DNA from 3 places in the Rhizobium sp. N324 genome. Region 1 is predicted to be linked to each of the others. Evidence: predicted binding sites of a transcription regulator. Region 1 holds the regulator's gene; each other region holds the start of a gene.
The links. The regulator LexA, encoded in region 1, represses DNA repair genes until DNA is damaged. The targets are predictions, from matches to a motif close to TGTTCNNNNTGTGTTCNG.
Positions count from the first base shown of each region.

Region 2: a site for LexA is predicted at 2,521-2,538, ahead of AMK05_RS15675 (putative DNA modification/repair radical SAM protein). Genes of this name have one in related genera too.
Region 3: a site for LexA is predicted at 6,589-6,606, ahead of AMK05_RS15215 (ribonuclease T2 family protein). Genes of this name have one in related genera too.

Region 1 covers NZ_CP013630.1:2,110,774-2,121,220, forward strand. The annotation lists gene lpxA (acyl-ACP--UDP-N-acetylglucosamine O-acyltransferase) at 1-132, shown strand, start outside; gene AMK05_RS10230 (LpxI family protein) at 136-1,017, shown strand; gene lpxB (lipid-A-disaccharide synthase) at 1,014-2,183, shown strand; gene gltA (citrate synthase) at 2,225-3,514, opposite strand; gene AMK05_RS10245 (ComEC/Rec2 family competence protein) at 3,804-6,221, shown strand; gene lexA (transcriptional repressor LexA) at 6,202-6,921, opposite strand; gene AMK05_RS10255 (VOC family protein) at 7,118-8,011, shown strand; gene kdsA (3-deoxy-8-phosphooctulonate synthase) at 8,011-8,856, shown strand; gene eno (phosphopyruvate hydratase) at 8,998-10,272, shown strand; gene AMK05_RS10270 (FtsB family cell division protein) at 10,406-10,447, shown strand, end outside.
Region 2 covers NZ_CP013630.1:3,253,795-3,264,241, reverse strand. The annotation lists gene AMK05_RS15690 (dicarboxylate/amino acid:cation symporter) at 1-505, shown strand, start outside; gene AMK05_RS15685 (glycosyltransferase family 4 protein) at 717-1,775, opposite strand; gene greA (transcription elongation factor GreA) at 1,803-2,279, opposite strand; gene AMK05_RS15675 (putative DNA modification/repair radical SAM protein) at 2,544-3,776, shown strand; gene AMK05_RS15670 (UdgX family uracil-DNA binding protein) at 3,776-5,227, shown strand; gene carB (carbamoyl-phosphate synthase large subunit) at 5,343-8,831, opposite strand; gene ypfJ (KPN_02809 family neutral zinc metallopeptidase) at 9,111-10,031, shown strand; gene AMK05_RS15655 (hypothetical protein) at 10,164-10,447, shown strand, end outside.
Region 3 covers NZ_CP013630.1:3,155,535-3,165,981, forward strand. The annotation lists gene AMK05_RS15190 (lytic murein transglycosylase) at 1-498, shown strand, start outside; gene AMK05_RS15195 (DMT family transporter) at 630-1,535, shown strand; gene metF (methylenetetrahydrofolate reductase [NAD(P)H]) at 1,993-2,895, opposite strand; gene AMK05_RS15205 (ArsR/SmtB family transcription factor) at 2,897-3,922, opposite strand; gene ettA (energy-dependent translational throttle protein EttA) at 4,085-5,734, opposite strand; gene AMK05_RS15215 (ribonuclease T2 family protein) at 5,834-6,574, opposite strand; gene AMK05_RS15220 (alpha/beta fold hydrolase) at 6,734-7,666, shown strand; gene AMK05_RS15225 (DMT family transporter) at 7,684-8,640, shown strand; gene AMK05_RS15230 (CaiB/BaiF CoA transferase family protein) at 8,657-9,856, shown strand; gene AMK05_RS15235 (thiamine pyrophosphate-binding protein) at 9,853-10,447, shown strand, end outside.

The sequences.
Region 1 (10,447 bases):
TCCGTCCGCGAAAACGCCGCCGCCATCCGCGACGAATATGCCGATTGCGAGCCGGTGGTCCGGATCCTCGATTTCATCGCGGCCGACAGCGATCGCGCCCTGTCCTCGCCGACCCGGGGGCAGAAGGGCTGATCCGTGGCTTTATCGGGCGACACCGCTACGGGCCGGCTGGCGATCATTGCCGGCGGTGGTCTCCTGCCTTCCTATGTCGCCGAAGCCGCGCGTGCGGCGGGTGAAAATCCCGTCATCGTCGCCCTGAAGGACGAGAGCGACCGGCGCTGGGAAGGCTATGACCACGCCGTCATCGGCATCGGCGATTTCGCCGCTCTTGACGGGCTGTTCAACCGTTATGGCGTCGGCCGTGTGGTGATGTCGGGCAGCGTGGCCCGCCGGCCGGAATGGCGCGAGGTGCGCCCGACGCTGCGTATCCTGATGAAGGTCCCGGCCGCCATCCGCACCCTGCTCTCCGGTGGCGACGACACCGTTCTGCAGATGGTCATCCGGCTGATCGAGGGAAACGGCCGCCGGGTCGTCGGCGCTCATGAAATCGCGCCCGATCTGCTTGCCTCCGTCGGTCCGCTTGGCGCAGCAACGCCGGGTGACGAAGACCGGCGTGATATCCGCCGCGCCGCCGAAGCCGCGGACATGCTCGGCCGGCTCGATGTCGGGCAGGGCGCCATCAGCATCGGCGGGCGCGTCGTGGCACTCGAGGGTGTCGAGGGCACGGATGAGATGCTGGACCGTGTCGCAAGTCTCAGAGTAGCCGGGCGCATCTCGCCGCGGCGCCGCGGCGCGCTTGTCAAGCTCTGCAAGCCGCAACAGGATATCCGCGCCGACCTGCCGGCGATCGGCGTTTCCACCATTCTGAACGCAAGAAAAGCCGGTCTCGGCGGCATCGCGGTGGAGGCAGGCCGCTCGCTGGTGCTCGATCGATCCGCCGTCATCAAGGCCGCCGATGAGGCGGGGCTTTTTGTCTGCGGCATCGATCGCGGACTGCCGGCATGGGGGCTCGAATGAACGGGGCGCCGCTGAAAATTGCCGTCATTGCCGGCGAGGTGTCGGGTGATCTGCTCGGTGCCGATCTCATCGCCGCCCTGAAGCGGATTCATTCGGGGCCGGTGGAACTTGTCGGCGTTGGCGGTGAGGCACTGCAGGCGGAAGGCTTGCAATCGCTGTTCGATTTCTCCGAGCTGTCGATCATGGGCATCACCCAGGTGCTGAGCCGGCTGCCGAAGCTTTATACGTTGATCCGCCGGACGACCGCGGAAATCATCGCTGCGAGGCCTGATGTTCTGCTCATCATCGACAGCCCGGATTTCACCCATCGCGTCGCAAAGCGCGTGCGCACCGCGCTGCCCGATCTGCCTGTCGTCAATTATGTCTGTCCGAGCGTCTGGGCCTGGAAGGAATATCGCGCCACGCGCATGCTCGCCTATGTCGATCATGTGCTCGCCGTCCTGCCCTTCGAGCCGGCAACGATGCAGCGCCTCGGCGGGCCGGCAACCACCTATGTCGGCCATCGCCTGACCGCCGACCCTGCGCTGCTGGAGACCCGGCGCCTGCGCGCCGGCAGGCAGCCCGGCAATCGCACGATCCTGCTTCTGCCCGGCTCACGCTCCTCCGAAATCCAGAATCTCCTGCCGCATTTCGAGGTGGCGGCAAACGAACTTGTCGCCCGCAATGGACCGATGCGCTTTGTTCTGCCGACAGTGACGCACAGGCAGGCGCTGGTCCGCCAATTGACGGAGAACTGGGCGGTCAAGCCGGAGATCGTTGTCGGTGCGCAAGCAAAATGGCAAGCCTTCGCGGAAGCCGATGCCGCCATGGCGGCATCCGGAACCGTCATCCTCGAACTGGCGCTGGCCGATGTTCCCGTCGTCTCCGCCTACAAGGTCGACTGGATCATGCGGCTGCTGACATCGGCCATCAAGACCTGGACCGGCGCGCTGCCAAACCTGATTGCCGATTACGCGGTCGTGCCGGAATATCTGAACGATATCCTTCGCGGTGCAAGTCTCGCACGCTGGATGGAGCGGCTGTCGGCCGACACCTACCAGCTCAAGGCGATGAAAGAAGGCTACGATCTGATCTGGCAGCGCATGCAGACCAAAAAACCACCCGGCGAACATGCCGCCGAAATCCTTCTCGACGTGCTGAACAAGAAAAAACCCGGTCGTCTCTGACCGGGTTTTCTTCTTTTCGGGCGATATATCGGCCGAAGCGATCAGCGCTTCGAAACGGGAATGTAGTCACGCTTCGGTTCGCCGACATAGAGCTGGCGCGGGCGGCCGATGCGCTGTTCCGGATCCTCGATCATCTCGTTCCACTGCGCGATCCAGCCGACGGTGCGGGCAAGCGCGAAGAGCACGGTGAACATGGTCGTGGGGAAGCCCAGCGCCTTCAGCGTGATGCCGGAATAGAAGTCGATGTTCGGATAGAGCTTCTTTTCGATGAAATATTCGTCGGTGAGCGCGATGCGCTCCAGCTCCATCGCTACTTCGAGCAACGGATCGTCCTTGATGCCGAGCTCGCCGAGCACCTCATGCGTCGTCTTCTGCATGATCTTGGCGCGCGGATCGTAGTTCTTGTAGACGCGGTGGCCGAAGCCCATCAGGCGGAACGGATCGTTCTTGTCCTTGGCGCGGGCAATATATTCCGGAATGTGGTCGACCGAGCCGATCTCATTCAGCATGTTGAGCGCTGCTTCGTTGGCGCCGCCATGGGCGGGGCCCCAGAGGCAGGCGATGCCGGCCGCGATGCAGGCGAACGGGTTGGCGCCCGACGAACCCGCGAGGCGGACGGTCGAGGTCGAGGCGTTCTGCTCGTGATCGGCATGCAGGATGAAGATGCGGTCCATGGCGCGGGCAAGCACCGGATTGACCACATATTCCTCGCAAGGCACGGCAAAGCACATGCGCAGGAAGTTCGATGCGTAATCGAGGTCGTTCTTCGGATAAACGAAGGGCTGGCCGATATGGTACTTATAGGCCATCGCGGCAAGCGTCGGCATCTTGGCGATCATGCGCAGGCTGGCGACCATACGCTGATGCGGATCGGTGATATCCGTGGAGTCGTGATAGAAAGCCGATAGCGCGCCGACACAGCCGCACATGACGGCCATCGGATGCGCATCGCGGCGGAAGCCCGTGAAGAAGCGGCTCATCTGCTCGTGCACCATGGTGTGGTGCGTGACGCGGTAATCGAAATCCTTCTTCTGCGCGGTGGTCGGCAGTTCGCCGTAGAGGAGCAGGTAGCAGACTTCGAGGAAGTCGCCATGCTCGGCCAGCTGCTCGATCGGATAGCCGCGGTGCAGCAGCACACCTTCGTCGCCGTCGATGTAGGTGATCTTGGATTCACAGGATGCGGTCGAGGTAAAACCCGGATCGTAAGTGAAGGAGGCAGTGTTCTTATAGAGAGCACCGATATCGATGACGCTCGGGCCGATCGTGCCGCTCTTGACGGCTAGGTCGACAGATTTGTCACCGATTTTTATTGTAGCGCTTTGATCCGTCATGCTGATCCTCCGGAATGGCGGTGGCGCCATAAAAGCGCCATAGGGGTTAAGCGTCCTCACCGATAGCTATATGATCGCGACGCTAATGCCAAGTTACCGTGACGGCATTTTGTGCATTGCAGTATCACCTTTTAGGCACTGCAGCGATGAGCAGCGTGCATATCGGAAGCCAATGATTCGACTGGCCTTTTGGCGCTCGCGATTTTCCCTCATATTTCAATCGATTATCCTTGCCCGATTTGTTGGGAGGTTGCATTCTGGGCGCCTTCGCGGGTGACTTGGGCGGCGCATGCAGGAATTGACGACAGTCGAATTGCGGCCGGAAGCTGGCGCCGGATCCTCCGGCGTTTCTCTGCCTGTGGTGGCGACGCCATCGGCAAGGACGCAGTCGGCGACGCCCTGGCGCCACCGGCTGCCGGCCGCAGCCCGCCAATCCTTGCGCGCTTGCAGGTCCATGCTGGGCGAGGAGGCGGATCACGGCCGCCTGCTGCTGTTTTCGCCGGTCTTCCTCGGCGCCGGCGCATCCTTCTGGTTTCTGGCCGCATCCGATTTTCCGCTTTTGACATTACTGCTGTCGCTGTCGGTGCTGACCATTGCGGTTCTCATCACCGACCGTAGCCGGGCCGTGTTGCGAACGACGTTGTTGGCGCTTGCACTTGTGGTCTGCGGCATGCTCTGCGCACAGTTCGAGAGCTGGCGGGCATCGACCGTGATCCTCGATTCATCCGTGACGACGACGCTGACCGGCCGTGTCGAACGGCGCGAAGGCGACGGCCGTGGGCGTTGGCGCTACATTCTCGCCGTCAGGGCCACAGACGAGCCGGAGTTGAAGCGGCCGCCGGGGCGCGTAACCGCGATTGTCCGCGGCGCCGACACGCCTTTCGAGATCGGCGACATTATCACCGGCAGGGCGCGGCTAACGCCGCCCTCGGGCCCCGCACTTCCCGAACTCAATGACTTCTCCTTCGGCGCCTATTTCGACGGCATCGGCGCCAACGGCTTCTTCTACGGCGCCCCTGAGAAGGATTTGGCGGCGAGCCCGCAGGGTGCAAGGTCGCCGTCGGAAGCTATGCTCGAATGGCTTTACCGGTTGCGTAGCAGCATCGGCGACCGCATCAGGTCGATCCTGCCTGGTGATACCGGCGCCTTTGCCGCCGCCCTGGTGACCGACGAGCGGCGCGCCATCTCGAATGCGACGACGGAGGCGTTGCGCCAGTCTGGCCTTGCCCACATCGTCGCGATCTCGGGTCTCAACATGGCGCTGTCGGCCGGCATCTTCTTCGTCGGCTTCCGGATGCTGCTCAGCCTCTTTCCGGGCGTCGCCCAGGCCTATCCGACGAAGAAGATCGCCGCCGCAGGCGCGCTCACCGCCGTCACCGCCTATTACCTGATCTCCGGATTCGGGGTCTCGGCCGAACGCGCCTTCATCATGATGGCCATCATGCTGATCGCCGTCTTCTTCGATCGGCCGTCGATCAGCCTGCGCAATGTCGTTCTCTCGGCGCTTGTCATCATCGCCATTTCACCCTCCGAAGTGCTGGGCCCGAGCTTCCAGATGTCCTTTGCCGCGACATTGGCATTGGTATCGGGCTATCAGTTGTGGAAGGACCGGCGCGTCCGCGAAAACGCGTTGCTCAAGCTGCCGATCTTCCGGCCGGTCGTTGCGGTCGCCGGTTTCTTCGGTGGCGTCCTGCTGACCTCGCTGATCGGCGGTTTTTCCACGGCGCTGTTTTCGATCGAGCATTTTCATCGGTTGACGGCCTACGGCCTGCCGGCAAACCTCGCGACGATGCCGATCATCTCGTTCATCGTCATGCCGGCCGGGCTGCTGGCAATGTTGCTCATGCCGTTCGGCCTGGACGCTCCGCTCTGGGAGGTCGTCGGCTTCGGCCTCGATCTGGTGATCGCTGTCGCCAAGACGGTGTCCGGCTGGGGCGGCGATATCGGCGTCGGCCGTTTGCCCGCCTGGTATTTCGCCGTCGCCGTGGCCGGCTTCCTGCTGCTGACACTGCTGCGCACCCGGCTGCGCCATGCCGGCACATCGACCCTCGCCGTCTCGACGCTCTTCCTGCTGGTTCTGCCGGTCCCCCGGCCGCCGGATCTGGTGATTTCGGAGGATGGCAGTCTGGTCGCGCTCGTTGCAGTGGCGGCAATGGCTTCCAACCGCGAAAACCCGCCGGATTTCATTTTCGACCAGTGGCAGAGAGCACTGGTCCTGCCGACACATCATCCACCGAAGATGTTGGAAGGCCCTGCTATCCCGCCGGAGGGAGAAGACCGCCGCGTCAGGCTTTCCCACGATCAGCAGATCGAAGCGAGGACGGCGATGCGGGCGGCGGCGGGCGGTGAAACAAACCGCTTTTCCTGTGTCAAAAAGGCCTGGTGCACATCAAGGCTTGGCAATGGGCGCGTCGTCACCGTCATCGACAATGCCGCCTATCTCGGTCCGGCCTGCGATGCCTCCGATATCGTCGTCACGTCTGTCCGCCTGCGTTTCAATAGCTGCCGCTCGGGCGCGACGCTCTTTACCGGTGAGACGCTACGCAGGACCGGTTCCGTCGAGCTGCGCTTCGCGGACGCCGGCCTGGAGGTCGCAACCGCATTCGAGAGCCTGTCGCGGCCGTGGATACGCCATCGCGCCTATGACTGGCGCAGCAATAGTTTCGCCGAAACCGGCCCGTCCAGCGTCAGTGATAGCGGCGAATGAGACCGACGAGCTTGCCCTGCACCTTGACGCGGTCTGGCCCGAAGATCCGGGTCTCATAAGCCGGGTTGGCGGCTTCAAGCGCGATCGAGGCGCCCTTGCGGCGGAAGCGCTTCAGCGTCGCTTCCTCGTCATCGACGAGGGCGACGACGATGTCGCCGGGACTTGCCGTGCTGCCGTTGCGGATGATCACCGTGTCGCCGTCGAAGATGCCGGCGTCGATCATCGAATCGCCTTTGACCTCCAGCGCATAATGCTCACCCGAGCCGAGCATGTCGGCGGGAACGACGATGTCGTGGGTGTTGTTCTGGATCGCCGAAATCGGAACGCCGGCGGCGATTCGGCCCATGACCGGCACCGAGACCGAGTTGCCGTTGTCGGCGACGGGTTTTGCGGGTGCGGGGGCGGCGACCGGCTGGGGCTTGCCGAGGCTGCCCTCGATGACGCTCGGCGAAAAACCACGCCGGGGCTGAATGCTGGGGCTATAGGCCTCCGGAAGCTTGATGACCTCGAGCGCCCGGGCGCGGTTCGGTAGGCGGCGAATGAAGCCGCGTTCCTCAAGCGCCGTGATCAGGCGATGAATGCCGGATTTCGAGGCCAGATCCAGGGCGTCCTTCATCTCGTCGAAGGACGGTGGAACGCCGGATTCCTTCATGCGCTCATGAATGAAAAGGAGAAGCTCCTGTTGTTTGCGCGTGAGCATCGGCGTGTGACCCCTGATTGAAACAAATCCAGAACAGACACTATATGTTCCATATGTGTTCCGCAAGTAGCTAAATTTCCGTAAAACTTGGCGCCAACTCGTTGAGATTTTTATTTTCATTCGCCGGATCGGCGCCATGTCTTGCATTGAGGAAGGCGCCGTCGCACATCTCTTCGCAATTGCAGGAGGGGATATCATGAACACGAATTCCGCCAAGCCGCACCCACTGGATCATGTCGTGCTGCCGGTCGTCAATATCGATCTGGCGCGCGAAAGACTCGGCAAGCTCGGCTTCACCGTTGCGGCCGATGCCCGTCATCCCTTCGGAACGGAAAATGCCTGCGTCTTCTTCGCCGACAAGACCTATCTGGAGCCGCTCGGTATCGCGAGCGTCGAGGAGAGCGAGTCCTCGGCGCGGCAAGGCAATGTCTTCACCGCCCGCAACCGGGCCTTCCGCTTCCGTTGCGGCGATGAGGGGCTTTCGGCCGTGGTTTTCGGCACCGAGGATGCCGGCCTCGATCATCAAAGCTTCATTTCAGGCGGATTGAGCGCCGGCGAGATGCTGGAGTTCAGCCGGCTGATGAAAATGCCGGACGGTTCCAAAGGCATCGGCAGCTTCAAACTGGCCTTTGCCGCGGATCTGCGGGCACCCGATTTCTTTCTCTTCACCTGCCAACGCATCAATCCATTGCCGGCCGACCGCGGCGCGCTGGAGACACATGCCAATGGCGTGACCGGCATCGCCGAGATCGCGCTGTGCGCGCCTGATGCCTCCGCCTTCGCCGGTTTCGTCAGCCTTGTCATGGCGCAGTCGGCCGTCGAGAAAACCGGTTTCGGCGTCAATATCGCGGCGCCGAATGCGAAAATCAGCCTGATGACGCCGGAAGGGCTGGAGGCCTATTTCGAGTTTGCCGTCTCATCCGCCGACCGCGGCCTGCGCGGCCGGGCCATCCGCTTCACCGTCGCCGATCTTGCCGTGACAGAAGCGCATTTGGCTGCTAACGGAGTGACCTACACGCGCAAGAACAATCGTATTCTGGTGAAGCCGGCGCCCGGGCAGGGCACGCTTTTCGCCTTCGAGGAAAGATGATGAGCACTGATACGAATTCGGAAGTCAGGATCGGCGCGGGCGCAGGCCAGGTCACCTTTTCCAATACCGGCCGCCTGTCGCTGATTGCCGGCCCCTGCCAGATGGAGAGCCGCGACCATGCCTTCATGGTTGCCGGCACGCTGAAGGAGCTCTGTGCAAAGCTCGGCATCGGTCTCGTTTACAAGAGTTCCTTCGACAAGGCGAACCGCACCTCGCTGTCGGCAGAGCGCGGCATCGGCCTTGAAAAGGGCATGCAGGTCTTCGCCGATCTCAAGAAGGAGTTCGGCTTTCCCGTCCTGACCGACGTTCACACCGCCGAGCAATGCGCCGAAGTGGCAAAGGTGGTCGATGTCCTGCAGATCCCGGCCTTCCTCTGCCGCCAGACCGACCTTCTGATCGCCGCCGCCGAGACCGGCCGTGCCGTCAATGTCAAGAAGGGCCAGTTTCTTGCCCCCTGGGACATGAAGAACGTGCTGAAGAAGCTCAACGCCAGCGGCAATCCGAACGTGCTGCTCTGCGAACGCGGCGCCTCCTTCGGCTACAACACGCTGGTTTCCGACATGCGCTCGCTGCCGATCATGGCGTCGATGGGTGCGCCGGTCATTTTCGATGCGACCCATTCGGTGGCGCAGCCGGGCGGGCAGGGGGAATCCTCCGGCGGTCAGCGGGAATTCGTGGAAACGCTGGCGCGCGCGGCGGTCGCGACCGGCATTGCCGGCGTCTTCGTTGAAACCCACCAGGACCCCGACAACGCACCGTCCGACGGCCCGAACATGGTCTACCTCAAGGACATGCCGCAGCTTCTGGAAAAGCTGCTGGCCTTCGATGCTGTCGCCAAGGGCTGACAGTCAAAAGCCTGACATGTTCGTGTTATAGCGACGATCGGACATGCAGGTCGAAGGTGCCGCAATGCGCCATTGTAATTTGCACGCCTTCGATTATGACAGGCTTCGAACGATTGATCACCCACCGAGCAGGAAGAACCCATGACTGCAATCACCGATATCATCGCCCGCGAGATTCTCGATAGCCGTGGCAACCCCACCGTCGAAGTCGACGTCTATCTCGAAGACGGCAGCATGGGCCGCGCGGCCGTTCCCTCGGGCGCTTCGACCGGCGCCCATGAGGCAGTCGAGCTGCGCGACGGCGGCAAGCGCTACCTCGGCAAGGGCGTGCAGAAGGCGGTCGATGCCGCCAATACCGAGATCTTCGACGCGATCGGCGGCATCGATGCCGAAAACCAGATCCAGATCGACAACATCATGATCGAGCTCGACGGCACGCCGAACAAGTCGCGCCTCGGTGCCAACGCTATCCTCGGCGTGTCGTTGGCCGTCGCCAAGGCTGCCGCCCAGGCCTCGGGCCTGCCGCTCTACCGTTATGTCGGCGGCGCTTCCGCGAGCCTCTTGCCGGTGCCGATGATGAACATCATCAACGGCGGCGCTCATGCCGACAATCCGATCGATTTCCAGGAATTCATGATCCTGCCGGTCGGCGCCGATACGATCGCCGAAGCCGTGCGCATGGGGTCGGAAGTCTTCCACACGCTCCGCAAGGAACTGGCCGCTCAGGGCCACAACACCAATGTCGGCGACGAAGGCGGTTTCGCACCGGGCCTGAAGAGCGCTTCGGAAGCCCTCGACTTCATCGTCAAGTCGGTCGAAAAAGCCGGCTACAGGCCGGGTGAGGACATTTACCTCGGCCTCGATTGCGCCTCGACGGAATTCTTCAAGGACGGCAAATACGTCCTCGAAGGTGAAGGCCGCACGCTCGAATCGGGCGCCATGGCCGAATATCTGGCCGAACTTGCCGCCAAGTACCCGATCATCTCGATCGAAGACGGCATGGCCGAAGATGACTGGGATGGCTGGAAGACGCTGACCGACCTCACCGGCAAGAAGACCCAGCTCGTCGGCGACGATCTCTTCGTCACCAACTCCGCCCGTCTTCGCGACGGCATCCGCATGGGCGTCGCCAACTCGATCCTCGTCAAGGTCAACCAGATCGGTTCGCTGACGGAAACGCTCGACGCAGTCAACACGGCGCATAAGGCTGCCTACACCGCTGTCATGTCGCACCGCTCCGGCGAAACCGAAGATTCGACCATCGCCGATCTCGCGGTCGCCACCAACTGCGGCCAGATCAAGACCGGCTCGCTGTCGCGTTCCGACCGGCTCGCCAAGTACAACCAGCTGATCCGCATCGAGGAAGGCCTCGGCCCCCAGGCCCAGTATGCCGGCCGCTCGATCATCCGCGGCTGATCGAATCTGCTTTCGACAAGACCCGCGCCCCTCCCGGCGCGGGTTTTTTGTTGGCCGTTTTTACGGTCAACGAACGGTTAATCTCTGGGCGTTATGCTGAACGAATTGGTAATGCGTTCAAGAGCATGCGTGTATGTGGACAAAGCATCATAAGAAGAGAAAATTCGGCCGCTTC
Region 2 (10,447 bases), 1.1 Mb from region 1:
CGGCACGTCGTCGTCGGAGGCCGCCCTTCCGGGCCTGATGAACAAGATGGAGAAGGCCGGCTGCAAGCGCTCGGTCGTCGGTCTCGTCATCCCCACGGGCTATTCCTTCAATCTCGACGGCACCAACATCTATATGACGCTGGCGGCGCTGTTCATCGCCCAGGCAACCGGCATCAATCTCTCCTGGGGTGACCAGATCCTGCTGCTGTTGGTGGCGATGCTGAGCTCCAAGGGTGCCGCCGGTATCACCGGCGCCGGCTTCATCACCCTTGCCGCCACGCTTTCCGTCGTGCCTTCCGTGCCGGTTGCCGGCATGGCGCTCATCCTCGGCATCGACCGCTTCATGTCGGAATGCCGGGCGCTGACCAACCTCGTCGGTAATGCCGTGGCGACGATCGTCGTGGCGCGCTGGGAAAACGAACTGGATACGGCGCAGCTTGCCAGAGCCTTGGGCGGCCAGGCAGAAGAGACGGCTCCGGCCGGCGGACTTCAGCCGGCGGAATAATCAGCCACTCGCTAGTCGCGGATATTTGCAACGGCCCGTCATCCGGCGGGCCGTTCGCTTGTCAATAGATCCCGTTCTCTACTCGACGTCATCCTCGGCCTTGTGCCGAGGATCTGCTGCCCTATCGACCGGAGGCAGATGCTCGGGACAAGCCCGAGCATGACGGAGGAGGGGGTGGCTGTCCTTTTCAACAGGCCGCTTCTCGCTCCGCTCAGCCGCGGTTGTCGCTAAGAAGACGGTCGTAAATGGCGCCGATGGCGGTTGCTTCCTTCTCCAGGGCAAAATTCGCCCTGACGTGGCGCAGGGCATTCTCGCCATGCGCGATCGCCAGACCGGGATCGGCGATATAGGGCGCGATCGCCCGTGTCAGTGCTTCGCCATCGGTGGCGACGACGACCGAGCCGGTCTCGCCTTCGGCGATCAGTTCGGCATAGGCGCCGGCGTCCGATGCCACCACCGCCGTCCGCGACGCCATGGCTTCGAGCGGCGTCAGCCCGAAACCCTCGTTGCGGGAAGGGGCGACGTAAAGCGTCAGGCGGCGATACCAGACCTTGATATCGGGCACTTCGCCGAGGAAGAGGATACGGTCGCCGAGGCCAGCCGCCGCGACATCGGCCTTGAGCTTGTCTGCGAAGGCCGTGTGCTCCGCCGTTACCCGGCCGGAGACGACGGCCGTCCATTCGGGGTGCTGCGGCAAGAGTTCGATCATCGCCCGGACGAAGAGATCGGTGCCCTTCTGATGGCGCACGCGGCCGAAACAGCCGACGAGGTGGCGGCCGGGCAGGCCGGTCGCAGCAATACCGTCTTCCGCCGTTTCCGGCGGGTGGAACAGGGAGAGATCGACGCCGTGCTGGATGACGGCGTGCGGTACCTCGAGGAAGGAGCCGGACCGGTCGCTGGTTGCGATCACCGCATCCATGCGGCGGATCAGCCATTTCGTGTAGGCGGTGTGGCGGCGTTGCGCGGCCGAGGTGAAGACCAGCTTCAGCGGCATACGCAGGAGATGGCGAAGCAGGATGCCGACCGCCATCTCATTGTTGCGGCGGGCGTGCCAGACACGCCGGCGCCGGCGGGCCGGCGGGCGCCAGAGACCAAGGAGCTGCGACCATCGCAGCTTCGGCAGGTCTTCCGGCAGGCCGGGGCCGAGGGTTGCGATCCTGACGCCGAGCCGGATCTGGCAGGGGATGAGCTGGACGATGGTCGACGTGACGCCGGAGAGCCGGCGCTTGAAATTGGGCGCGATGATCTCGACGTCACGCATATCAGGCAAGGGATGGGTCTCGTCTGTGGCGGGCGATCAGCCCCAGGAAACCTGGAGGATTTCGTAGGCCTTGGAGCCGCCCGGCGCGTTGACCTCGATGGAATCGCCGACTTCCTTGCCGATCAGCGCGCGCGCAATCGGAGAGGAAATGGAGATGCGGCCGGCTTTGACGTCGGCTTCCTGGTCGCCGACAATCTGGTAGGTCTTTTCTTCCTCGGTGTCCTCGTCGACGAGCTTCACCTTGGCGCCGAACTTGATCTTGTCGCCCGACATCTTGGTGAGGTCGATGACCTCCGCGCGCGCCGTCAGGTCTTCCAGCTCGCTGATGCGGCCTTCATTGTGGCTCTGGGCTTCCTTGGCGGCGTGATATTCGGCGTTTTCGGAAAGGTCGCCATGAGCACGGGCTTCGGCGATCGCCTCGATGATTCGCGGGCGCTCCTCCTGCTGACGCCAGCGCAGCTCTTCCTGCAGCTTGACGAAACCACCCTGTGTCATCGGTACCTTATCAACCATTTTTCTGTCCTTCACTCCCTGTATCCGCCAGCCCTGCTTGACGCAGTCCAGCACACACAAAAGAAAACAGGTCCCGAAGGGGAGCTTCGGAACCGTGCCACAATCCTAGTTAAGTGCTTATAGCAGATCGCCAAGGCCGATTTCCAGAAAATTCGCATGAATGAAATGCAAGCCGCCCCGACAGCCAGTGTCCCGCCGAAAACGCGGCCAAGGCGGGATGACCGTGGTTGACTTTGCGCGTTAGAACATATAGTGAACACACTAATGAAGAAGTCGCTAACAGAACGCTTGGCAATCCTTTCAGACGCCGCCAAATATGACGCTTCCTGCGCCTCCAGCGGCACGGTGAAACGCGATTCGGGAACAAGCGGCGGGCTCGGTTCGACCGAGGGATCCGGCATCTGTCATGCCTATGCGCCGGACGGGCGGTGCATTTCGCTTCTGAAAATACTGCTGACGAATTTCTGCATCTATGACTGTGCCTATTGCGTCAATCGTTCGTCAAGCAATGTCGAACGGGCGCGCTTCACGCCCGAGGAAGTCATCTGGCTGACGCTGGAATTCTACCGGCGCAACTATATCGAGGGGCTGTTCCTGTCCTCGGGCATTATCCGCTCTTCCGATTACACGATGGAAGAGATGGTCCGCATTGTCCGCGAATTGCGCGTGACGCATAATTTTCGCGGTTATATCCATCTGAAATCGATCCCCGAGGCGTCGCCGCGGCTGATCGAGGAGGCGGGGCTGTTTGCCGACCGCCTGTCGCTCAATATCGAGTTGCCGACGGATAACGGCATCAGCCGTTTCGCGCCGGAAAAGAAGCCTGCCAATATCCGCCGATCGATGGGCGATCTGAGGCTGAAGATCGAGGCCGCAGGCGAGCCGACGCTGCGCACGAAGAAGCGTCAGCGCTTCGTGCCGGCCGGCCAGAGCACGCAGATGATTGTCGGCGCCGACGGCGCGAGTGATGCGACGATCCTTGCGACCAGCGGCCGGCTTTACAGCAGCTACGGCCTGAGGCGCGTTTATTATTCCGCCTTTAGCCCGATCCCGGATTCGTCGAAAAACCTGCCGCTGATCAAGCCGCCGCTGATGCGTGAACACCGGCTCTATCAGGCCGACTGGCTCTATCGGTTCTATGGTTTCGGCATCGACGAGATCACCGCCAGCCAGACGGACGGGATGCTCGATCTGAACCTCGACCCGAAGCTTGCCTGGGCGCTCGCCAACCGCGCCGAATTTCCGGTCGACATCAACAAAGCCGAGCGGGAACGCTTGCTGCGCGTGCCCGGTCTCGGCACCAAAACCGTCAAATCGATCGTTTCGGCCCGCCGTTTTCGCCGCCTGCGGCTCGACGATCTCTCGCGGCTCGGCATTTCTATCAAGAAGGTACAGTCCTTCATCTCGGCGGAAGGCTGGTCGCCGCGCCGGCTGATCGACCGCCCGGACCTTCGCGCCATGTTCGAGCCGAAGCCTGAACAATTGTCGTTGCTATGATGCGCCGGGTCGTGCTTGCAGGACGGGGCGACCTTGCCGAATGGCGTGATGCCGCGCGCGCCTTCGCGGCCGCCGGCATATTGCCCGAGGAGATCGACTGGCGGGAAAAAAGCGCGGAGGCCGATCTTGCATTCCAACGCGACGCCATGCCGCCGGCGCCTGTGACACGCAAGCCGATGACGGTGCCGCCGGCCTTTATCGAGCTTGCGGAGACCGTGCTTTGCCATTGCGACCCGGCGCGCTTCTCGCTGCTTTACCGGCTGCTCTGGCGGCTGCAGCTGGACCGGCAACTGCTTGAGGTGGCCTCCGACGAGGATGTCGTGCGGGCCCGGCTGATGGCAAAAAATGTGCATCGCGACGCCCACAAGATGACGGCTTTCGTCCGCTTCAAGGAGGTCGGCGCGGTTTCCTCGGGACGGCGAAAATTCATCGCCTGGTTCGAGCCGGACCATCATATTGTCCGGCGTACCGCGCCTTTTTTCCAGAGGCGCTTTACCGACATGGACTGGCTGATCGCCACGCCCAAGGGCTCGGCGGCCTGGGATGGCGAAAGGCTGACGATGAACGACGCGCCGTGCGAGAAGCCCAATCTCACCGATGCCACCGACGATCTCTGGCGCACCTATTATGCGAGCATCTTCAATCCGGCGCGGCTGAAGCTGAAGGCGATGCAGGCGGAAATGCCGAAAAAATACTGGAAGAACCTCCCGGAGGCCGATCTCATTCCGGGTCTGATCGCATCGGCCGAAAGCAAGGTGCGGGAGATGGCGGCAAGGGAGGCAACGCAATCGCTGCCCTTTCACGACCGGCTGCAGCAGGCGGCGCGCAACCTTCCCACAGAACCCGAAGCGCCGGCCGGCACGCTGGAAGCCCTGCGCGCCGAGGCTGCCGCCTGCACCCGCTGTCCGCTTCACGCCAAGGCCACGCAAACCGTGTTCGGGGAGGGGCCGCGCGATGCGGCGGTGATGTTCGTCGGCGAGCAGCCGGGCGATCAGGAGGATATTGCAGGACGCCCTTTCGTCGGTCCGGCCGGCAAGCTTTTCGATCAGGTCATTGCGGAGGCGGGCATCGACCGTTCGATGGTCTACGTCACCAACTCAGTCAAGCATTTCAAATACGAGCCGCGCGGCAAGCGGCGCATTCACCAGAAGCCCAATATGGGCGAGGTCAAACATTGCCGCTGGTGGCTGGATCAGGAGCTGACACTCATCAAGCCGAAGCTGATCGTCGCCATGGGGGCGACGGCGCTTGCGGCGCTGACCGATATGAAAGAGCGCCTGCAGGACGTCAGGGGAACGGCGATGGCGATCGAAGGGGGGCGCACGCTCTTCGTGACGGTGCATCCCTCCTATCTTCTGCGCATTCCCGACGAGCGGCTGAAGGTGGAGGAGATGGCGCGCTTTCGTCAGGATATGTTGGAGATTCATCGGCTTATGACGTCAGCCGGATAAAGTGATTCCGCTTTAAGTCCCGTCACCGCTCATCGAGCGGTGACGCTGTTCTTTGTTTTTTGCGCAATTCCGGACGCAAAACCGCGGGCGCAGATTTGCTGGAATTGCTTCAACCTCAGGCGAAGTAGCTCTGCAGCGGCCGCACTTCGAGATTGCCGGCCTTCAGCGCCTTGATCGCCTGGGCGGCGGCTTCGGCGCCGGCCATCGTCGTGTAGTAGGGCACCTTCTGCATCAGCGTCGCGCGGCGCAGCGATTTCGAATCCGAGATCGCCTTGTTGCCGTCGGTGGTGTTGATGACGAGCTGGACCTGGCGGTTGCGGATGGCGTCCTCGATATGCGGACGGCCTTCGAGCACCTTGTTGATCTTGGTGGCGGTGATGCCGTTTTCGCCGAGGAAGCGGGCGGTGCCACCGGTTGCCAGCACCTTGAAGCCCTGTTCGACGAGAATGCGGATCGCCGGCAGCACGCGCACCTTGTCCTCGTCGCGCACGGAGACGAAGACCGTGCCGTCACGCGGCAGTTCGACGCCGGCGCCCAGCTGCGACTTGGCGAAGGCCAGCGCGAAATCGGTATCGAGGCCGATGACTTCGCCGGTCGAGCGCATTTCCGGGCCGAGCAGGGTGTCGACGCCGGGGAAGCGAGCGAAGGGGAAGACGGCTTCCTTGACGGCGATATGCGTGAGCTTGCGTGGATCGGGCTTCTGGCCGTAGGCGGCAAAGGTCGCATCGAGTTTTTCGCCGGCCATGACACGGGCGGCGATCTTGGCGATCGGCGCGCCGATGGTCTTGGCGACGAAGGGCACGGTGCGCGAGGCGCGCGGATTGACTTCGAGAACGTAGACGATGCCGTCCTTGATGGCGAACTGGACGTTCATCAGGCCGCCGACATTGAGCGCCTTGGCCATCGCCTTTGCCTGGCGCTCGAGTTCGTCGAGCAGGTCGACGGGCAGCGAACGCGGCGGCAGCGAGCAGGCACTGTCACCTGAATGAATGCCGGCTTCTTCGATATGCTCCATGATGCCGGCGACGTAGACGTCGGTTCCATCAGAGAGGCAGTCGACATCGACTTCGATGGCGTGGCTGAGGTAGCTGTCGAAGAGCAGCGGGTTCTTGCCGAGAAGGGTGTTGATCTGGCCGGTCTTGTCGTTGGGATAACGCTGCTTGATATCTTCGGGCACCAGTTCCGGAACCGTGTCGAGCAGATAGGTCTGCAGCTGGCCCTCCGAATGCAGGATCTGCATGGCGCGGCCGCCGAGAACGTAAGACGGGCGCACGACCAGCGGGAAGCCGATCTCGGCGGCGACCAGGCGGGCCTGCTCGACCGAATAGGCGATGCCGTTGTTCGGCTGGTTGAGATCGAGCTTCATCAGCAGCTTCTGGAAGCGGTCGCGGTCCTCGGCGAGGTCGATCATGTCGGGCGCGGTGCCGAGGATCGGGATGCCGTTCTTTTCGAGCGCCTCGGCAAGCTTCAGCGGCGTCTGGCCGCCGAACTGGACGATGACGCCGACGACTTCGCCCTTTTCCTGCTCGGCGCGCAGGATCTCGATCACGTCCTCGGCCGTCAGCGGCTCGAAATACAGGCGATCCGACGTGTCGTAGTCGGTCGAGACGGTTTCCGGGTTGCAGTTGATCATGATGGCTTCGTAACCCGCATCCTTCAGCGCGAAGGCGGCATGGCAGCAGCAATAATCGAACTCGATGCCTTGGCCGATGCGGTTCGGGCCGCCGCCGAGGATGACGACCTTCTTGCGGTCGGATACTTCGGCTTCCGAGCGAGCGGCGCCGACGAAGGGGGTCTCGTAGGTCGAATACATATAGGCGGTCGGCGAGGCGAATTCGGCCGCACAGGTATCGATGCGCTTGAAGACCGGGCGGACGTTCAGGCCGTTGCGGAGTTCAGCGACCTGCTTGGGGCGCTTGCCGGCGAGCGTCGCCAGACGGGCGTCGGAAAAGCCCATCGCCTTCAGCATGCGCAGGTTGGCCGCATCTTCAGGCAAGCCATGCTCGCGGATGCGGGCCTCCATGTCGATGATGTTCTTGAGTTCGGCGATGAACCACGGATCGATCTTGCAGCCCTCATGCACCTCTTCGATGCTGAGACCCATACGCAGCGCCTGGGCAACCATGCGCAGGCGATCCGGGGTCGGCGTGCCGATCGCGGCGCGGATGGCGTTGTGGCTGGATTCGCCTTCTTCGGAATCGGGGATCTCGATTTCGTCGAGGCCGGTCAGGCCGGTTTCGAGGCCGCGCAGCGCCTTCTGCAGCGATTCGGCGAAGGTGCGGCCGATCGCCATCACTTCGCCGACGGATTTCATCGCGGTCGTCAGCACCGGCGAGGCGCCGGGGAATTTCTCGAAGGCGAAACGCGGGATCTTGGTGACGACATAGTCGATCGACGGTTCGAAGGAGGCAGGCGTTGCGCCGCCGGTGATGTCGTTGTCCAACTCGTCGAGCGTATAACCGATGGCGAGTTTGGCGGCGACCTTGGCGATCGGGAAACCGGTGGCCTTGGAAGCGAGCGCCGAAGAGCGCGAGACGCGCGGGTTCATTTCGATGACGACCAGGCGGCCGTCCTTCGGATTGACGGCGAACTGGACGTTCGAGCCGCCGGTCTCGACCCCGATCTCGCGCAGCACTGCGATCGAGGCGTTGCGCATGATCTGGTATTCCTTGTCGGTCAGCGTCAGCGCCGGGGCGACGGTGATCGAATCGCCGGTGTGGACGCCCATCGGATCGATGTTTTCGATCGAGCAGATGATGATGCAGTTGTCCGCCGTGTCGCGGACGACCTCCATCTCATACTCCTTCCAGCCGAGCACCGATTCTTCGATCAGCACTTCGGTCGTCGGCGAGGCATCGAGGCCGCCGCCGACGATTTCGAAGAATTCCGAGCGGTTGTAGGCGATGCCGCCGCCGGTGCCGCCCAACGTGAAGGACGGGCGGATGATCGCCGGCAGGCCGACATGATCGAGCGCCTGAGCGGCAATCGCCACGGCGTGGTTCATGTAGCGCTGCTTGCGATCGCTCTCGCCGAGGTTCCACTGGTTTTCCAGTTCATCCAGCGCCTTGTCGAGGTCCGGGCCGGAGAGGCTCTCGCGCAGCTTGCTGCGCTCGGCTTCGTGCGTCTTGCGGTCGAGGTCCTTGATGTCGGTGGCATTCGCCAGCATCGAGCGCGGCGTTTCCAATCCGATGCGGGCCATCGCCTCGCGGAACAGCGCCCGGTCTTCGGCCATGTCGATGGCGGCCGGCTTGGCGCCGATCATCTCGACATTGTAGCGGTCGAGCACGCCCATGCGCTTCAGCGAAAGCGCGGTATTTAGCGCCGTCTGGCCGCCCATGGTCGGCAGCAGCGCATCCGGGCGCTCCTTGGCGATGATCTTGGCGACGACCTCCGGGGTGATCGGCTCGACGTAAGTGGCGTCGGCAAGGCCTGGATCGGTCATGATCGTCGCCGGGTTGGAATTGACGAGGATGACGCGGTAGCCTTCCTCCCTCAGTGCCTTGCAGGCCTGGGTGCCGGAATAATCGAACTCGCATGCCTGGCCAATGACGATCGGTCCTGCGCCGATGATGAGGATCGATTTGATGTCTTGGCGCTTCGGCATGGGCGATATCCACTATCTGGCTGCGCAAAAAGCCGGCCAGGGTGGGAGATCACCGGGTCGGGTCGCGCATTGAGGTCTTTTCAGGCTAGAAGCGGCTTATAGGCAAATGTATTTGCAAACGGAACCCCATAAATCGCGGAATCGACAGGAATCCAACATGGTGCGGAAGACTATTTCGTCAGGAGCGACTACCCCCCGATGAACGCGCTGGAATTCCGGCCGTCGACGGATATATAGATTCCTGAAGTGCAATCACGGGCATTGCCGGGGAGAACGAAGATGGAATGGAGAGGCCGGCGTCAGTCCGACAACGTCGAGGATCGCCGCGGCGATCCGAGCAGCGGCGGTTTCGGCCGCGGCGGCGGCTTTAACTTTCCCTCCGGCGGCGGCGTTCGCCGTGCCGGCGGCGGCTTGAGCATCGGCACGATCATCTTCCTCGTCGTTATCTATTTCATCTTCAAGATGATGGGCGTCGATCTGCTACAGGTGCTCGAAGGCGGCGGCATGTCGAGCGGTCCAGGCTACGAGCAGAGCCAGTCGCAAGGCACCCGCACGCCCGCCAATGACGAGATGACCGCTTTCATGCGCACCGTGCTTGCCGAAACCGAGGATACTTGGACGGGCATCTTCCAGGCGCAGGGCAGGGATTACGAGGAGCCTCGCCTGGTGCTGTTCTCAGACCAGACGCAGTCGGCCTGCGGCTTTGCCTCTGCCGCGACCGGTCCGTTCTACTGCCCTGAAGATCATAAGGTCTATCTCGACACGGCTTTCTTCCAGGAGCTTTCCGACCGGTTCGGTGCGTCGGGCGATTTCGCCGAGGCTTATGTCGTCGCCCACGAGGTCGGCCACCACGTGCAGAACCTGCTCGGCATCCTGCCGAAGTTCAACCAGGCCCGCCAGCGCATGAGCGAGGAGGAGGCCAACAAGATGTCGGTGCGCGTCGAGCTGCAGGCCGATTGCTTCGCCGGCATCTGGGGCAAATTTACCCAGCAGAAGGGCCTGCTGGAGTCGGGCGACCTTGAGGAAGCTCTGAATGCCGCCCAGCAGATCGGCGACGATACGCTGCAGAAACGGTCGCAGGGTTACGTCGTGCCCGAAAGTTTCAACCACGGCACCTCGCAACAGCGCGTCAGATGGTTCAAGCGCGGCTTCGACAGCGGCCAGCTGTCGGCTTGCGATACGTTTTCGGGGCCGGTTTGAGGGCCAAACATTCTTCTTCGTGACGGCCCCGAAAACGCCTGATGCTGTTTTCTCCCCTCTTCTCCCCAGCGGGGGTCCGAAGGACGGGTTGAGACCCGTGGCTCAACCCCGGTCGGTGGCCCGAAGGGTCGGATGGGCCGCACGGCACAACATTCATTGTTGCCCTTCGCTTGCGCGCAGCGCATTCGCGGCTCTGTCGCTCACCCCCTCATCTGCCTGCCGGCACTGACCGGGGTCGAGCCGCGGGTCTCGACCCGTCCTTCGGACCCCCGCTGGGGAGAAGGGAATCGTGGCAATGCCCTTGCTCTCCTCATTCCCACAATCACACGCCGCGCTCTCCGGTTGATCCCTCTCATGAACTTCCCGTTCTGCATTATCAAAAACTTTGAAATGTTCACGGATTGTTTCGGTTTCTT
Region 3 (10,447 bases), 1.0 Mb from region 1:
GAGCGCGGCCAGCCTTGGCTGCAGGAAGTCACCCTGCCCGATAACCTGCCCTGGGAGAAATCCGGCCTCGGCGGCACGATGACGGCAGGCGAATGGTTCGCGCTCGGCGTCAAGCCGCGCGACGGCAACACTGCCTTCGGCAACCTGGAAGGCGATCTGGTGCTGCCGCAGGGCCGCATGGGACCGGCCTTCATCGCCTACCCGAATTTCAAGATCTATCTCGAATGGAACAAGTCGTTCATCTACACGACTTCAGCCGCCTATTTCGGAACCCGGCTTTCCGGCGCCCCGACCTATCTCAAGGGCGTGCCGGAACAGGGCCTCGCTAACGACCAGATGAAGACGCTGCAGACCAAATTGCAGTCGCTCGGCCACGATGTCGGCGAGATCGACGGCATCCTCGGCTCCGGCACGCGTGTCGCGATCCAGAAGGAGCAGCAGCGCCTCGGCATGCCGGCCGACGGCTGGGCGACGCCTGCCCTTCTCAACGCTCTCTGATCGCCGCCTGCACCTTACCGCCACCCGCTTCGCAAGAAACGGGTGGCGCGGTCCGCCGTCTGCGCTAAGCATGAGCCTGAAAGCTGGTGCCGGCTTTTGGCAACCGAGCGGCTTACGGTGGAGAAACCGGTATGGACAGCAGAATGAATGCCTGGACCTGGGCCCTGCTGCTCCTGCTCGGGCTGATCTGGGGAGGCTCCTTCTTCTTTGCCCGCATTGCCGTCCAGCACGTGCCGCCGTTGACCCTTGTCTTCCTCCGGCTGCTGCTCGCCGCGCTGGCCCTGCACGTCTATATCGCCGGCCGCTTCGACGTCTATTCGATCCTCAAAGCCCGCTGGCGCGAATTCCTGATCCTCGGGCTGATCAACAATGCTCTGCCGCATGCGTTGATTTTTTTCGGCCAGACCCGCATCGGCGCCGGCCTTGCCGCGATCCTGAACGCGACGACGCCGATCTGGACGGTGCTGATTGCCAACTACTTCACATCTGATGAGAAGCTGTCCTCGGCAAAGATCGCCGGCTGCGTGGTCGGCCTCGCCGGAACGATCGTGCTGATCGGCCCCGGCCTGGCAGCTGGCGGCGAAGCGCCGCTCTGGGCTCTGCTGCTTCCCGTGCTTGCCGCCGTCTCCTATGGCTTTGCCGCCACCTACGGCAAGCGGTTCAAGGATGTTCCGGCACCGGTCACCGCGGCCGGCCAGTTGACGGCATCCGCGCTGATAACTCTGCCGCTGTCGCTGCTGGCCGATCGTCCCTGGACGCTTCCGATGCCGCCGGTCGATATTCTCGCCGCCGTGTTCGCGCTGGCGCTGGTATCGACCGCCTTCGCCTATATCCTCTATTTTCGGATTATGGCGGCGGCAGGTGCGACCAACGCCTCGCTCGTCACCTTGCTGGTGCCGCCGAGCGCCATCCTTCTCGGTGTGCTTTTCCTCGGCGAGAGGCTCACATCCGGCGAATTCGCCGGCATGGCGGTGATCGGTTTCGGCCTCGTCATTCTCGACGGCCGCGCCTATCGCCGGCTGGTGAAGACCACCTGATCTCAGTTGCGAATTCCGCGTGTTTTCAACCGCTTGCCAGTTCGCCATGTTTTCGGCGCATAGGTAAACCCGCAATCGCCGGATTTAACGGCATGTTAAAATCTGTGAACAAAAAATTATTGAATATAATCGATTAGTTTCAACGGCTTGCCGACAGGCTCCTCGACTTGTTGACGGCGCTCTTCTGCAGCGCAGCATAGAATTCGCTTTCCAACCGACATATTTCGGACATATTATCGACCGGTTAACGCGAGGAGACAGACATGGGACTCACGCAATCCTTGAATGTTCTGTTGGTCAGTGCAGCGTTTGCTTTCGTCTTGTCCATGCTCTTCATCTGAGCCGGCCGATGAAAGCGGAATGACTGGTAGCACCTGAACTCCCCTGATCAATCCGCCAATGAAAAAGCGCATGTCCCGCCCGACATGCGCTTTTTCACCTTTTCAAACCGTATGGATCAGGCGGCCGCGCCCGCACTTTTTGCCGCCCGGCGGGAAAAGCCGAGATTGTCGAGCACGGCGGAAACCAGCGGCGCGCGGTTCATCGTGTAGAGATGGAACTCATTGATGCCGCGCCGGACGAGATCCTCGATCTGTTCGGCGGCGACATCGGCGGCGACCTTCGCCCGCTCCTCGGGCTTGTCGTCGAAGCCGGCGAAGCGTTCATCGAGGAAGGCCGGGATGATCGTGCCGCAGGCGCCGGCGAAACGCTTCAGCTGCGTCAGGTTCTGGATCGGCATGATGCCGGGCACAACCGGGATCGAGATCCCGGCAGCGCGCACCTTCTCCAGGTAGCGTTCGAAATTGTCGTTGTCGAAGAAGAACTGTGTCAGCGCCCGGTCGGCGCCGTTATCCGCCTTGCGCTTCAACATGTCGATATCGGCGGCCGTATCGCGGCTTTCCGGGTGTTTTTCCGGATAGGCGGAAACCGAAATCTCAAAATTGCCGACCGACTTGAGGCCGGCCACCAGCTCGGCCGCATTGGCATAGCCGCCGGGATGCGGCTGATAGGGGGCGCCGGCGCCGCCGGGCGCATCGCCGCGCAGCGCCACGAAATGCGTGACGCCGACCTTGCGGAACGTCTCGATCATCTGGTGCGTCTCTTCCTTCGTCGCGCCGACGCAGGTCAGGTGCGAAGCGGTGGCGAGCGGCGTCTGAGACAGGAAACGCGTGACGGCGGTCAGCGTCGGCGCCTTGGTGGTGCCGCCGGCACCATAGGTCACCGAGACGAAATCCGGGTCCCAGTCCTGCAGCTTGCTGACAGCATCCCACAGCTGACCTTCCATCTCCTCCGATTTCGGCGGGAAGAATTCGAAGGAAATCCCGATGTTGCGGCCGCGTGCCTCGTTATTCAAAGCCATGTCATACTCTCCCGGCAAATGTAGGTTCGGCGCCTTCGCTTAGTTGCGAAGCCATCAGGCGCCTCGGGTCGCGCGCGAGCCAGACGGTGACCGTCAATCCCTGCCCGCTTTGCTGCCCCGGATGAAGATCGACGACCTGCTCGACGTCGAGCCCGGCCCTGTGCAGCCAGTCGGATATCGCCTGGTGCGAGAAGCCGAGACGGACATGCGCATGCTCGTCGCGGAGATATTCGAGCGCATGCGGCGCAAGGTCGATGACCACGAGCCGACCGCCCGGCCGGAGCATGCGCGCCGCCTCGGTGATCGCAATCTCCGGCTGATCGAAGAAATGCAGCACCTGGTGGATCGTCACCAGGTCGAAATCCTGGCCTTCGAACGGCAGGTTCAGGATATCGGCATGGCGGACGGTCGCCTTGGTGATGCGGGATTTGTCGAGATTGGCGCGCGCCACGCTCAGCATGTCGCGGCTGGCATCGACACCGATCGCCCGGCGGTAAAGCCCGGAAAGAAGCTCGAGAATGCGGCCGGTGCCGGTGCCGAGATCGAGCAGCGAATCGATCGGCTGGTTGCCGAGCAGCCGGATGACGGCGGCATCGACCTCTTCGTCGGCCGCGTGCAGGCGGCGAAGCTCGTCCCACTCAGCCGCGTTGCGGCTGAAATAGGCCTGTGCCCGCTCAGCCCTCTGGCGCTTGACCTGCGACAACCGCTCGCCGTCGCGAAGCACGGTCGGATCGTTCTCGGAGACATGCTTCAGCAATGCCCGCACGAGCATGGCCGCCTTTCCGTCCTGCTTGAGGCGGAAATAGGCCCAGGCGCCTTCCTGATAGCGTTCGATCAGTTCGGCCTCACCGAGCAGCTTCAGGTGGCGGGAGATGCGGGGCTGGGATTGGCCGAGAATTTCGGTAAGATCGGTCACCGTCAGGTCGCCGCCGTCAAGAAGCGCCAGAAGACGCAGGCGCGTGGGCTCGCCGGCCGCCTTCATGACGTCCACCAGCGCATCCAGTCCAAGCTTCAAGGGTTCGCTCATCTTCGATCCAATCAAGATATAAAGATATCTTTATGTGATTTGGATGACGGTGACAAGCGGCAATTCGCACGCGAGCGAAATTGCCTGCTCAAATTGCGACAAGGCAGATGTGAAAAAACCCCGGTAGAACCGGGGCTTCTCGACCGCAAAAAACGGCTGCGATCAGCGTGTCAGGCGCTTATGGGCCTGGCTGCCCGGGTTGAGGGCATCGGGACCTAGGCGGCGAACCTTGTCCTGCTCATAATCCTCGAAGTTGCCTTCGAACCATTCGACATGGCCTTCGCCTTCGAAAGCCAGGATATGCGTCGCTAGGCGGTCGAGGAACATGCGATCGTGGCTGATGATGATGGCGCATCCGGCAAATGCCTCAAGCGCGCTTTCGAGCGCACCCAAGGTTTCCGTATCGAGGTCGTTGGTCGGTTCGTCGAGCAGCAGAACGTTGCCGCCTGCCTTCAGCATCTTGGCAAGGTGAACGCGGTTGCGCTGGCCGCCGGAGAGGTTGCCGACCTTCTGCTGCTGATCGCCGCCCTTGAAGTTGAAGGCGCCGCAATAGGCGCGGGAGTTCATATCGAACTTGCCGAGCTTGATGACTTCGGCGCCGCCCGAGATTTCCTCCCAGACGGTCTTGCTGCCGTCAAGCGCATCGCGGCTCTGGTCGACATAACCGAGATGGACCGTCTCGCCGATGCGGACCGATCCTGCATCAGGCTTTTCCTGGCCGGTGATCATGCGGAACAGCGTCGTCTTGCCGGCGCCGTTCGGGCCGATGATGCCGACGATGCCACCCGGCGGCAGCTTGATCGACAGGTCGTTGATCAGCGTGCGGCCTTCGAAGCCCTTGGTGATGCCTTCCATCTCGATGACCACCTGGCCGAGCCGCTCGCTGACCGGGATGATGATCTGGGCGTCGCCAGGGCGCTGCTTTTCGGCCGCCTCCACCAGCTGTTCGTAGGACTTGATACGCGCCTTGGATTTGGCCTGACGCGCCTTCGGGCTGGAGGCGATCCATTCCTGTTCGCGGCTGATCGCCTTCTGGCGGCCTGCCTCTTCCCGGTTTTCCTGCTGCATGCGCTTGGCCTTGGCGAGCAGGTAGGCCGAATAATTGCCTTCGTAGGGAATGCCGCGGCCGCGGTCGAGTTCAAGGATCCAGCCGGTGACGTTGTCCAGGAAGTAGCGATCGTGGGTGATCATCATCACGGCGCCCGGATAATCGCGCAGATGCTTTTCGAGCCAGGCAATCGTCTCGGCGTCGAGATGGTTGGTCGGTTCGTCGAGCAGCAGCAGGTCCGGCTGCGAAAGCAGCAGGCGGCAGAGCGCAATACGGCGGCGCTCGCCACCGGACAGGCTGGTGACATCGGCATCGCGCGGCGGGCAGCGCAGCGCTTCCATCGCCATCTCGACCTGGCTTTCCAGATCCCAGAGGTTCTGGCTGTCGATGATGTCTTGAAGCTTCGCTCCCTCTTCCGCCGTCTCGTCGGAATAGTTCATCATCAGTTCATTGTAGCGCTCGAGCACCGCCGTCTTCTTGGCAACGCCTTCCATGACGTTTTCGAACACCGTCTTGTTGGGATCGATGTGCGGCTCCTGTTCGAGATAACCGACCGTGGCACCCTCGGCGAGCCAGGCTTCGCCGGTATACTCCTTGTCCTGGCCGGCGATGATGCGCAGCACAGTGGATTTACCGGCGCCGTTCGGCCCGAGAATACCGATCTTGGCATCCGGGTAGAAGGAAAGGTGGATGTTCTCCAGGATCTTCTTGTTGCCATAGGCCTTGTTGAGGCCGGACATATGATAGATGAACTGACGTGCCATGACTGCGCTGCTCCGGGCGGGAAACTTCGATCGTGCCGCTATGTAGGCGAAACAGCGCCTGCGGGCAACGCCGAAACCCGGTTTACGCAGGATTTCCGGTCAGAAGCCCGCAGCGTCGACGACGCCCTCGTCGCAGCCGAACGTCGTTTTTCCCGCGCCCTGGATCAGATCGCCAAGCCCGGTGCCTTTCGCCGACGCCGCCCCGGCGGCCTCCGAAAGCCCGATCGTCAACCCGCTGACCATCTTGACATTGCCGACCCGTCGGCAGCTCATCTTGACGCGGTCGCCGGCCCCCGGCCCGAAGCTCTTGTCGAAAGCCGCCTTGATCGCCTCGGCCTTGACCGGCTTGCCGATATTGGCGGCGAAGAGATCGCGCACGGCCGAGGTGTTGAGCGCGCCGAGAAGATGTACGCCAACGCCGAAATAATCCTCGGCGCTCATTTTCGTGCAGGTGCCGTGCTTGACCCATTCATGCCGTTCCAGGCCGGATTGCGTGCCGGGCATCGCTTTTGCCAGCGCCGCCTGCGTCTCGGCCGACAGCGTGACCGCCGGCAATGTGCTCCACTTGCCATCCTTGTCGGCGGCCTTTTGCTCGGCGCTCACGCCGCAATAATTCTGTCGCATCGGCCAGAGCCCATGCAACGAAAAATTCGTCGCGTCGGGGCGCTCGCCGGTCTGGCTCGCACATTCGGCCTTCTTCTGGTTTGTCTGGCAAAAGGCCGGCTGCCAGCTTGCCGAAAGAATAAAGCGGGTCGCCCCACTGCCCTCCTGCGCGAAAGCGCCGCCGGCAAGAACCATCGATACGGCGAACGCCGCGGTACGCAACTGCATGCTGCTCATTTCAACCCCCAAAAAAGAACAATACAGGAACAAATAAGCACGAAGATTAAAAGCCCGCAACCCTGAATCGCAGCAGGAACGCAATTTGTTATCGGATAAGTCAGGAACCGATGTTGCTTTTGGGCGACGATCTGGTCTGTTGCGGCAGGGAGGATCCAGATGTTTTCTGAAACGCAGAGGCTCGCTGCGCCGGGGGTGTCGCTCGCCTATCACCATGCCGAGGCCGCCGGCCCGGCACGCGGCATCTTGTTGATATCGCACGGCCTCGCCGAACATTCGAAACGCTATCGCGCTTTTGCCGAGGCGATGGCGGCGCGCGGTTATCACGTCTACGCCCATGATCATCGCGGCCACGGCGAGACGACGGCGCCCGACGCGCCGATCGGCTGCTTCGCCCGGCGGGACGGCGTCGAAAAAGTGATCGGCGACGTCCTTGCCATGCGCGCCCATGCGCTCTCGCGCCATCCCGGCCTGCCGGTGATCCTCTTCGGCCATTCGATGGGGGGCCTGATCGCCCTCAATGCCGCGGTCACGGCGCCTTCCGATTTCGACGCCGTCGCCGTCTGGAATTCTAATTTCGCCGTCGGCCTTGCCGGCCGCGCCGCCCAGGCGATCCTGCTTGCCGAACGCATGCTGAAGGGCTCCGACGTGCCGAGCGGCCTGTTGCCGAAACTCACCTTCGCAGCCTGGGGGAAATCAATCCCCGCCCACCGCACCGAGTTCGACTGGCTGTCGCGCCGTCCCGATGAAGTCGACAAATATATCGCCGATCCGCTCTGCGGCTTCGACGCCTCGGTCTCGCTCTGGCTCGACCTCTTCGAACTGACGTTTCGCGCCCCGCAGAAGCTCCATCTGGATCGGCTGCCCCGCGACCTGCCGATCCACCTCGTCGGCGGCGGAGAAGACCCGGCGACGGAGCGCGGAAAAGCCGTGCTCTGGCTGTCAAACCATTTGAAAGCCAGCGGTTTCTCTCGTATCAGCACTGAGATATATCAGGACATGCGGCACGAAACGCTGAATGATGCTGCAACCGCCGCCTTCGCGGACTGGTGCGACGAGGCCGTCTCCAGATTGCAAACGGCAAGATCCTGAGCCAGAGAGATTTCATCATGAGCAGCACCTCCGCCCGCCCCGTTTCCTCAGCCTCCGAGGTGACGACGGGGCTTGCGCTGATGTTCCTTTCGGTGATGTTCTCGCCGCTGATCGATATCTTCGCCAAGCTCGCCGTCGTCACCATCCCCTCCGCTGAAGTCACCGCCGGCCGTTTCGTCGTGCAGGCGCTGTGCATGCTGCCGATCGTCATATGGCGGCGCAGCTTTGCCGATTTCTCCTGGCGCCAGAACCTGTTCCATGCCATCCGCGGCTTGATCATCACCGTCTCGATGATCTCGTTCGTCACCACGCTGAAATACATGGCGGTCGCCGACGCGATTGCGATCTTTTTCGTCGAGCCGATCATGGTGACGATCCTCGGCGGCATCTTTCTCAAGGAGACGATCGGCTGGCGGCGTTATACCGCCTGCGGCGTCGGCTTTTTCGGGGCGATGCTGATCATCCAGCCGAGTTTCCAGGAGGTCGGCTATATCGCCCTCCTGCCCGTCGTCAGCGCGCTCTGCATCGCGACCTTCGTGCTGATGACCCGCGTCCTGTCGCACCGGGAAGACCCCTGGGCGATGCAGTTCCAGATGGGCATCTGGGGCCTCCTCTTCTGCACCATCCTGCTTTTTGCCGGCGAAGGAAGCGGCTCCGATCTCTTTGATCCCGTCATGCCCGAAGGCAGCGCCTGGTTCTACGTCGCCGGCGTCGGCGCCATGGCCGCAATTGCGGGCATCTTCGGCGTCTATGCCTATCGCGCCGCACCCGCCTCGACGCTGGCGCCACTGCAATATTTCGAAATCGTCTCGGCGACGATCTTTGCCTGGCTGGTTTTCGGCGACTTTCCGGATGCGATCAAATGGCTCGGCATCGCCATCATCATGGCATCGGGCTTGTACATCATCTGGCGCGAGCGCCGCTTTGCTTCAAAGCCTGTATCCGATACATCTGAGGCGACGCTGGTGCCGTAAAAATCGACGAGGGAATATGACGCAGACCACGAAAAGGCCGCCGCTTGCAGACATCCGGGTGATTGAGCTTGCCCGCGTGCTGGCCGGCCCGTGGGCGGGGCAGATACTCGCCGATCTCGGCGCCGACGTCATCAAGGTCGAAAACCCCGACGGCGGCGACGATACGCGCCAATGGGGTCCGCCCTTCGTCGAAGGCGCCGACGGCGACAATCTTTCGGCCGCCTATTACCACGCCGCCAATCGCGGCAAACGCTCCGTCACCGCCGACCTGAGAAGCCCCGAAGGCCAGGAGCTCGTCCGCCGCCTGGTTGCGTCAGCCGATGTGGTGATCGAGAATTTCAAGCTCGGCGGCCTCGTCAAATACGGGCTCGATTACGACAGCCTGCGCAAGGTGAACCCGAAACTCGTCTATTGCTCGATCACCGGCTTCGGCCAGACCGGCCCTTACGCCAGCCTCGCCGGCTATGATTACATCGTCCAGGGCATGTCCGGCTTCATGTCGATCACCGGCGAGCCTGACGGCCAGCCGATGAAGGCGGGCGTGGCGATCGCCGATATCTTCACCGGCATCTATGCCGTCTCGGCGATAGAGGCCGCCCTGATCCACGCGCTCAAGTCGGGCGAAGGCCAACTCGTCGACATGGCCCTGCTCGATGTGCAATCGGCCGTGCTGGCCAATCAGAACATGAATTACCTGGTCTCCGGCACAGCACCCACCCGCCTCGGCAATGCCCATCCGAATATCTCGCCCTATGAGGTCGTGCCGGCGGCGGACGGTTATCTTATTCTCGCAGTTGGAAACGACGGCCAGTTTCGCCGCCTCTGCAGCATTCTCAGCCTGGATGCGATTGCCGGCGACGAACGTTTCGCCACCAACAAGGCCCGGGTCGCCAATCGCGGCGAGGTTCGCCGTCTCATCTCCACCGAGACGCTGAAATGGCAGAAGGCGGATCTGTTGAAGGCCTGCGAGGAGAATGGGGTTCCCGCCGGCCCGATCAACACGATCGAAGAGATGTTCGCCGACCCTCAGGTACGAGCCCGCGGCCTGCGCATCGACCTTGCGGATGCCGCCGGCACCGTCATCCCGGGGGTCAGGACGCCGGTGGTGCTGTCGGAGACACCGTTGCGTTACACCAGGCCGAGCCCGCGTCTCGGCGAACACACCGAAGAAATTCTGGCGGAACTCGCCGAGCGCGAGAGGAAGGCATCGTCATGAAAAGAACAGGCGGGCAACTCATCGTCGAGGCGCTGAAGGCGAACGGCGTCAAGCGTCTGTCCTGCGTGCCGGGCGAGAGTTTCCTCGCCGTCCTCGACGCGCTGCGCGACAGCGAGATCGACGTCGTCGTCTGCCGCCAGGAGGGCGGGGCGGCAATGATGGCGGATTGCTGGGGCCGGCTGACCGGCGAACCCGGCATCTGCATGGTCACCCGCGGCCCCGGCGCCACCAACGCCTCCGCCGGCCTGCACATCGCCAAGCAGGATTCGATCCCGATGATCCTCTTCATCGGCCAGGTGCAGCGCGAAGCCCGCGAGCGCGAGGCCTTCCAGGAGGTCGAATTCCGCCGCGCCTTCACCGAATTCACCAAATGGGTGGGCGAGATCGACGATGCCGCCCGCATTCCCGAATTCGTCACTCGCGCCTTCGCGATCGCCACCTCCGGCCGCCCCGGCCCTGTCGTGCTGACGCTGCCGGAGGACATGCTGCGCGACGAGGTCGAGGCACCCCGCGCCAAGCGCTATGTCAGCGTCGAGGCCCATCCCGGTCGCCGTCAGATCGACGATCTCTATATCAGACTGCTGAAGGCCG